DNA from 2 places in the Paraburkholderia sp. RL17-380-BIE-A genome. Region 1 is predicted to be linked to the other one. Evidence: predicted binding sites of a transcription regulator. Region 1 holds the regulator's gene; the other holds the start of a gene.
What was found. The regulator LexA, encoded in region 1, represses DNA repair genes until DNA is damaged. The targets are predictions, from matches to a motif close to ACTGTATNNNNATACAGT.
Positions count from the first base shown of each region.

Region 2: the regulator LexA is predicted to act here: its motif matches at 1,640-1,657, upstream of recA (recombinase RecA).

Region 1 covers NZ_JARESQ010000004.1:305,211-309,421, reverse strand. The annotation lists gene P0D68_RS08830 (DUF2939 domain-containing protein) at 30-689, opposite strand; gene P0D68_RS08825 (hypothetical protein) at 786-1,130, opposite strand; gene lexA (transcriptional repressor LexA) at 1,261-1,911, opposite strand; gene P0D68_RS08815 (sulfate ABC transporter substrate-binding protein) at 2,223-3,263, shown strand; gene cysT (sulfate ABC transporter permease subunit CysT) at 3,408-4,211, shown strand, end outside.
Region 2 covers NZ_JARESQ010000005.1:246,876-251,086, reverse strand. The annotation lists gene P0D68_RS10700 (sensor histidine kinase) at 1-719, opposite strand, end outside; gene P0D68_RS10695 (response regulator) at 729-1,505, opposite strand; gene recA (recombinase RecA) at 1,738-2,814, shown strand; gene recX (recombination regulator RecX) at 2,822-3,517, shown strand; gene P0D68_RS10680 (DUF2889 domain-containing protein) at 3,681-4,211, shown strand, end outside.

The DNA.
Region 1 (4,211 bases):
GGTCGCCTCGGCCCGACGACCCCAGGCGATCACTCGTTCAGGTTGACCGCGGCCAGCTTCCATGTGAAGACACCCTCGCGCTGAAAAATCGCCGAGTAACGCGCGTCGCCAGCACCGTGCTGGTATCTGACGACGAACTCGTTGAGGCCGCGATAGCCCGCGGTGGTTTGCGGCGGTTGCGCCGGCGTGGCGTTAGTGTTGCCGTTGCCTGCGTTGCCGATGGCAGGCGCCGTAGGCGCCGCCGGTGCGGATGAGGCCGCGGCGCCATCCGCCGGCGTGTTCGCTGCAGGCGGTGCGGGCGGCCGTTCGCCCGGATCGCCGCGCGGCGGCATGCCGTTCAGCAAGGCCGCCACGCCGTCTGGCGTGGCATAGGCATCCACGAGCGGGCCAATCAGCGCGACGCCGATCATCGCGCCAATGGCGGCCAGCGGATTGCCGTTGCTGTGCGCGTCGAGCCGCCGCGTGAGCAGCCCGGCGACCTGCTGCTTCAGGCTCTCGCGCAACGCGGGAAAGTCGACGTATTGATTGACCGTTTGCGTGTCGCGCGCATCGGCGGCGCGTTTGAGATTGTTCAGCGCGAGATACGGTGACGCGTACGCAAACCCGAGCGCCGCGATTAGCACAATCACGATCAGCGTGACGATCAGCGGCCGGGTGGCGCCGCCTTTAATGCGTTTCGAAACTGCCATCGAATGGGACTCTCCATCAGGTGTGATCTAACGTGGACCGCGGCCACACGAAAACGATCCCATGCGATGCGATATCGCCGCCCGCCATACCTTCCATCAAGACTCGAATACTGCCCCGTGGACGTTTGCCTCGTCGGCAATGCAGCGGTCGATCATGCGGCACACAGCGTCTACCGTGCCGACCATGATGAGCCGCGACGGGCCGTGATAGACCCGCACCGGTGCGCGACGGGCCGGTTCGGCCGTATTCAGACCCGAGTTCAGCGACACGCGGGCAAACGCCGGCAACGACGATGGCAGGCTCGACACGCTGTCCGGCGCATCGAACAGCGACGGCGTGCTGGCCGTGGACGCCTCGATCAATGAGCAGGGCACCAGCTTGCGAAGATGGCGCAGACGACCGAACTGGCGAAAAGGCAGCAGGCGGGCAAGACGTTCCATGAGACTCTCCAGACGATGCAGCGTTAATGCGGCGTTAATGCGGCGTTGGCGCGGCTTTCTACTCTGTCGAACGGGCAAGAAGGGGCTTGGATCGAAGTGCTGGGAAACAAGCCGCCTGGAACCTGACCGTTCAGAACTCGCCGGGGCGAATCAGCCCCACGGCGATACCTTCCAGCGCGAATTCCGCACTGCCGGTTTCAACGAAGATGTTTTCGTAATCGGGGTTCTCGGCGATCAACTCGAGCCCGTTCGGCCGGCGCTTCAGGCGCTTGACCGTGACGTCGTCGCCAAGCCGGGCAATGATGATCTGGCCGTCTTTGGCTTCCGTTCTCTTTTGCACCGCGAGCAGGTCGCCGTCGAAGATGCCCGCGTCGCGCATGGACAACCCGCGCACCTTCAGCAGGTAATCGGGCTTGCTCGAAAACAGCGCCGGGTCGCACGCGTAGTGCTGCGAGATATGTTCCTGCGCGAGGATCGGGCTACCCGCGGCCACCCGCCCGATCAGCGGTAGCGACAGTTGCATGATGCTGGCGTGCGGCAACGTGAACTGGTGCGGCGAATCTTCCGGGCCCGCCAGCAGGCGGATGCCGCGCGACGCGCCGGCCGCGAGTTCGATCACGCCCTTGCGGGCGAGCGCCCGCAGATGTTCTTCTGCCGAGTTGGCCGAGCTGAAGCCCAGTTCGGCGGCGATCTCCGCGCGGGTGGGCGGAAAGCCGGTGCGTTCGATAGCCCTGCGGATCAGATCGAAAACCTGCTGCTGTCGTGCGGTGAGTTTGGTCATGGCGCCACTGTATGTATGAACAGGTGACTGTATTTTTATACAGTATTCCGCGCAATTCAAGCTTTACTTTAAGTTCGTGCCGAGGGGTGGCGTTGCAGCGTCGTCAAACGACGCTCCAACACCCGTTTTCGTGCCGCAACGCCTTATCCAGCTGTCATTACCACTTTTGCGTATTAAAGAATGAAGAAACATTATTTTTAATGATGAAAGCCCTTCGATAGACTGGCCTCCAGTTGGCGTTCATGTGCACGTGACCGCGACGCAAAAAGACACCACACGCTGTTTCAGCGCACAACGCGGAGAAAGTTGACATGAATCACCAAGGTACGGGGCTGGCAGGCAAAACGAAGAAACTCATCGCGGCGCTCGCATTGGGCGCGGCGAGCGCGCTCGGCGTGATGGCGCAGGCGCACGCTGCCGACACGACACTGCTGAACGTGTCATACGACCCGACGCGCGAGCTGTATCAGGACGTCAACCAGGCGTTCGGCAAGGAATGGAAGGCGAAGACCGGCGAGACGATCACCTTCAAGCAGTCGCACGGCGGCTCCGGCGCGCAGGCGCGTTCGGTGCTCGACGGTCTGCAGGCCGACGTCGTGACGCTCGCGCTCGCTTACGACATCGACGCGCTGGCCAACAAGGGTTTGCTGGACAAGGGCTGGCAGAAGCGCTTGCCGGATAACGCGTCGCCGTACACGTCGACGATCGTGTTTCTGGTACGCAAGGGCAACCCGAAGCACATCAAGGATTGGGACGACCTGATCAAGCCGGGTGTGTCGATCGTCACGCCGAATCCGAAGACCTCGGGCGGGGCACGCTGGAACTACCTCGCGGCATGGGCATACGCCGAGCATCAGCCGGGCGGCAACGATCAGAAGGCCAGGGAATTCGTCGGCAAGCTCTACAAGAACGCCGGCGTGCTGGATTCGGGCGCGCGCGGCGCGACCACCAGCTTCGTGCAACGCGGTATCGGCGACGTGCTGATCGCATGGGAAAACGAAGCCTTCCTGTCGCTGAAGGAGTTCGGACCGGAGAAGTTCGAGATCGTGGTGCCGTCGGTCAGCATTCTGGCCGAGCCGCCGGTTGCGGTGGTGGACAAGGTGGTGGACAAGCACGGCACGCGCAAGCTCGCCGAAGCGTATCTGAACTTCCTGTATAGCGAGCAAGGCCAGGAAATCGCGGCAAAGAACTTCTACCGTCCGCGATCGAACAAGGTGCCGGCCGAGCTGACCGCCAAGTTTCCGAAGCTGAAGCTGTACACGGTCGACGATTCGTTCGGCGGCTGGACCAACGCGCAGAAGACGCACTTTGCCGACGGCGGCGTGTTCGATTCGATCTATCAACCGCAGTAACGATCGAGCCGTTGCCTTCACCGGCATAGGCAGCAAAGCGATGCGGCAACGCGTCACTCCGGAGCGCGCCCCAAGGGGCGCGCTTTTGGCCAGCCAGGGCCCGGCGGCCGGAAACACGAGCATCAACCTGAACGAGTAACGAGCATGACGACGTTGACCTTCCGAAAACCGAGCGCCTTGCCCGGTTTTGGCCTGACACTCGGCATCACGGTGGCTTATCTGAGCCTCGTGGTGCTGATTCCGCTTGCGGCGACCTTTCTGAAGACCGCGACGCTCGACTGGAGCCAGTTCGTGCGCGCGGTGAGTTCGCCGCGCGTGCTCGCGTCGTATCGCCTGACGTTCTTCTCCGCGCTCGGCGGCGCGCTGATCAACGCGGTGTTCGGCTTTCTGGTGGCGTGGGTGCTGGTGCGCTACACGTTTCCGTTCAAGCGCATCGTCGACGCCGTGGTCGATCTGCCGTTCGCGCTGCCCACTTCGGTGGCCGGCATTTCGCTTGCGGCCGTGTATGCGGGCAACGGCTGGATCGGACAGTTCCTCGAACCGCTCGGCCTGAAAATCGCCTTCACGCCGGCCGGCGTGCTGGTCGCGCTGACGTTCATCGGTTTGCCGTTCGTCGTGCGCACGGTGCAGCCGGTGCTCGAAGAATTCGAACGCGAACAGGAAGAAGCGGCCGCGTGCCTGGGCGCTTCGCGCTGGCTGACGTTTCGCCGCGTGGTGCTGCCGGCCGTGTTTCCGGCTCTGTTGACGGGCTTCGCGCTGGCTTTCGCGCGCGCGCTCGGCGAGTATGGCTCGGTGATTTTCATTGCCGGCAATGTACCGATGAAGTCGGAAATCACGTCGCTTCTCATCATCACGAAGCTCGAGCAATACGACTACGCGGGGGCCACGGCTATCGCGGTGGTGATGCTGGTCGTGTCGTTCCTGATGCTGCTGCTGATCAATACCCTG
Region 2 (4,211 bases), on a different contig from region 1:
GCGCGGATATGCGCTTGCAGCGCGTGCAGCGGCGCGAGGCCGCGCGAGAGGCCGAACCACACGAGCAGGATCGCGAGCGGCAGAATCACGAACTGCGGCAGGATCACGCCTTTGATGATGTCGTTGGCGAGCTGGCTGCGTTTGTCGAGCGTCTCGGCGACCTGCACCAGTACCGGCTGCGCACCCGGCGTCTGCGGAAACTCGACCGTGGTATAGGCGACGCGAATGTCATTGCCGCGCAGCACGTCGTCGCGGAATTCGACGAGACCCGGCTGCGGCCGGTCTTCCTCGTGTGGCAACGGCATATCGCGCTCGCCGCCCACGAGTTCGCCGCGCGTGCCGAGCACCTGGTAGAACACGCTGTCCACATTGTCGGTGCGCAAAAAATCGCGAGTGGAATCGGGCAGCGACAACTCGGCCACGCCGTTGACCGGATGGATCTGGCGGGCGAGCACGTAAGCGTCGGTTTCGAGCGCGCGGTCGAACGGGCCGTTCGCGATCGACTTGGCGACCAGATACGTGACGGCGAGGCTCATTGGCCACAGCAGCAGAAGCGGCGCCAGCATCCAGTCGAGAATCTCGCCGAACAGCGAGCGCGGGCGTGCTTCGGCGGCAGCTTCGGTTTCGTCGGGCGGGGCGAACGGGTTGGCGTAGCGCTCGTCGCGCGCCTCGTCGAGGTCCGCCGCGTGCGCCGTAGCGCGGTCTGCGCGTGCGGACATGGGCGTCCTCTATTTGTAGTGGTGGCTCGCCGGCATCGGGCCGGACGGCGGCGAGGCGGGCGGTTCAGGCTCGGCGGGCGGGGGCGTGCTCATGGCGTTGGTGCTCGCGTTAGCCGGCGCAGCCGCTTTCTCGAGGCAGTAGCCCAGCCCGCGTACGGTGATGATACGCACGCCGCTCGGCTCGATTTTCTTGCGCAGGCGGTGTACGTAGACCTCGATGGCGTTGTTGCTGACTTCCTCGCCCCATTCGCACAGGTGATCGACGAGTTGTTCCTTCGAGACCAGCCGGCCGATCCGTTGCAGCAGCACTTCGAGCAAGCCCAGCTCGCGCGCGGACAGGTCGATCACCTGCTCGTTGATGTAGGCGATCCGGCCGACCTGATCGAACGACAGCGATCCGTGCCGCACGACCGTCGGGCCGCCGCCCGCGCCACGCCGCGTCAAGGCGCGCACGCGTGCCTCGAGTTCGTTCAGCGCGAAGGGCTTGGCCATGTAGTCGTCGGCGCCGAGGTCGAGACCCTTGACGCGTTCGTCGACGCTGTCCGCAGCGGTCAGAATTAGCACCGGCATATTGGAATTGCGCGCACGCAGGCGGCGCAACACCTCCAGCCCGGACATGCGCGGCAGGCCCAGATCGAGGATCAGCAGGTCGAAAGTTTGCATGGACAGCGCGGTGTCGGCCTCGACGCCGGTCTTCACGTGGTCGACGGCATAGGCCGATTGGCGGAGTGATCGAACCAGACCGTCCGCGAGTATGCTGTCGTCTTCGGCAATCAGAATTCGCATGGTGCGCCAGCCTGGCCTTGCCGGCACCGTGGGATGTCCCCCGGCGCACAGCGGTCTCCGAAAATTATTGTGGGTAGTGGGGTGGCGCGACGGTAAAAATGCGTGTTCGCATGAGAATCGCGCTTGCCAAAACTACTGTTTTTTTATACAGTGTCTGAGTTTCGTGTGCTGTCCTTCAAAAGTGACCTGCACATCTGCCTCAGACGCCGTTCATCATAGCAAAGGACGATTCATGGAAGAAAGCAAGAAAGGCTCGGCTGGACTGACTGCTGAAAAGAGCAAGGCACTTGCTGCCGCACTCGCGCAGATCGAAAAGCAGTTCGGCAAAGGGTCGGTCATGCGGCTCGGCGCAGGTGAGGTAGTCGAAGACATCCAGGTGGTTTCAACCGGATCGCTCGGCCTCGACATCGCGTTGGGCGTCGGCGGTTTGCCGCGTGGCCGTGTGGTCGAAATTTATGGCCCGGAATCGTCCGGTAAAACCACGCTGACGCTGCAAGTCATTGCCGAAATGCAGAAGATCGGCGGCACGGCGGCGTTTATCGACGCGGAACACGCGCTGGACATCCAGTACGCGGGCAAGCTCGGCGTGAACGTGAACGACCTGCTGGTGTCGCAGCCGGACACGGGTGAACAGGCGCTCGAAATTGCGGACGCACTGGTGCGTTCGGGCTCGATCGACATGATCGTGATCGACTCGGTCGCGGCACTCGTGCCGAAGGCTGAAATCGAAGGTGAAATGGGCGACTCGCTGCCGGGTCTGCAAGCGCGTCTCATGTCGCAGGCGCTGCGCAAGCTCACCGGCACGATCAAGCGCACGAACTGCCTCGTCATCTTCATCAACCAGATCCGCATGAAGATCGGCGTGATGTTCGGCAATCCGGAAACCACCACGGGCGGTAACGCGCTGAAGTTCTACGCGTCGGTGCGTCTGGACATTCGCCGTATCGGTTCGATCAAGAAGAACGACGAAGTGATCGGCAACGAAACGCGCGTGAAGGTTGTCAAGAACAAGGTGTCGCCACCGTTCAGGGAAGCAATTTTCGACATTCTGTACGGCGAAGGCATCTCGCGTCAGGGCGAAATCATCGACCTGGGCGTGCAGGCCAAGATCGTCGACAAGGCCGGCGCGTGGTACAGCTACAGCGGCGAACGTATTGGTCAGGGCAAGGACAACGCGCGTGAATTCCTGCGCGAAAATCCGGATATCGCTCGCGAGATCGAAAACCGTATCCGTGAGTCACTGGGCGTGAATGCCATGGCTGAAGCGGTGACCGGCGCAGGCGCAGAAGTCGCAGACGAAGAAGAGTAACCATCACGTGATACGCAAGGGCCGGCCGTTGTCCGATACCGGACGCCACGCGGACGGCCCGCGTGATGAAGACAACGAGTCGTTCGATCCATTCGAATCGTTCGACGCACACGATCGCGCTGCGGGCCGTAGCCCACAGCGCGCTCAGTTTGAATCCTCCCCGCCATCCGGCTCGGATCCTTCCGAGGCCACCTACACCCGCTCGCGTCGCGTTCCAGGTGAGGCGAAACCCGGGCAAGACGAAGCCAAAAAATCCCAACGTCCGGCACGGTCGCTGAAAGGGCGCGCGCTCGGCTATTTGTCCCGCCGTGAATACAGTCGCACCGAACTCGCGCGCAAGCTGAAGCCGTTCGTCGAGGAAACTGATTCGCTCGAAACCTTGCTCGATTCGCTCGAAGCCGAAAACTGGCTGTCCGATTCGCGCTTCGCGGAAAGCTTGATCCATCGCCGCTCGTCGCGGCTGGGTGCGAGCCGTATCGTCGGCGAACTGAAGCAGCATGCGGTCGACCAGACCCTCGTCGAAGAGGCGAGTGCGCAATTGCGCGAAACCGAACTCGCGCGTGCCCAGGCCGTCTGGCGCAAGAAATTCGGCCGGCTTCCCGAAACGCCCGCCGAGCGGGCCAAGCAGGCCCGCTTTCTGGCTTCGCGCGGATTTTCGGGTGCAACCATCGGCAAAATCCTCAAGGGGATTGACGAGGAGTAGGCCGGCGACTAAACCGCATCGGTCTGTGTCCCGCGTCTAAGCCCGTTGGGACGGTGTCTTCCGCGCTCAGCCGCCTGTGGCGCGCCACCGCGCATTCCGACCTGTCTCAAATACCCAGTATGCTAAAATTCATGGGTTTTCCAATCCGGCCTTTCCTTCCCGCATGCCGCTCTCCCCGCCAGTGTCCCGTCAGTTGCGCCATCGTCGCGCAATCAGAGCGGAAGCCTACGAGCGAGCCGATGGCCTGTGGGATGTGGAAGCGTGCTTGACCGACGAAAAACCGCGTGATGTGGTGCTTGCGTCGGGCGTCCGGCCCAATGGTCAGCCGATCCATGAACTCTGGCTTCGCATCACCATCGATCGCAAGCTCAATGTCGTCGACGCCGAGGCGTCGTCCGACTGGGTGCCCTATCCAGGGTTGTGCCAAGCCAGCAATCCCGCCTACCGTGCCCTCATCGGGCTCAATCTCCGCCAAAACTTCCGTCGTGAATCTGCCCGTTTGCTCGGCGGCACGGTGGGTTGCACGCATCTCACCGAGTTGTGCGCGATCCTGCCGACCGCCGCGATTCAGGCATTCGCCGGCGACGTGTGGAACACCGGTGACAGCACGCCGGGCGCGAACGCGGGTTCAGGGGGCGAATCGTCTAACAGCACAGGCGAGCATTCCAACGACAAACCGCCATTCCAGCTGGGA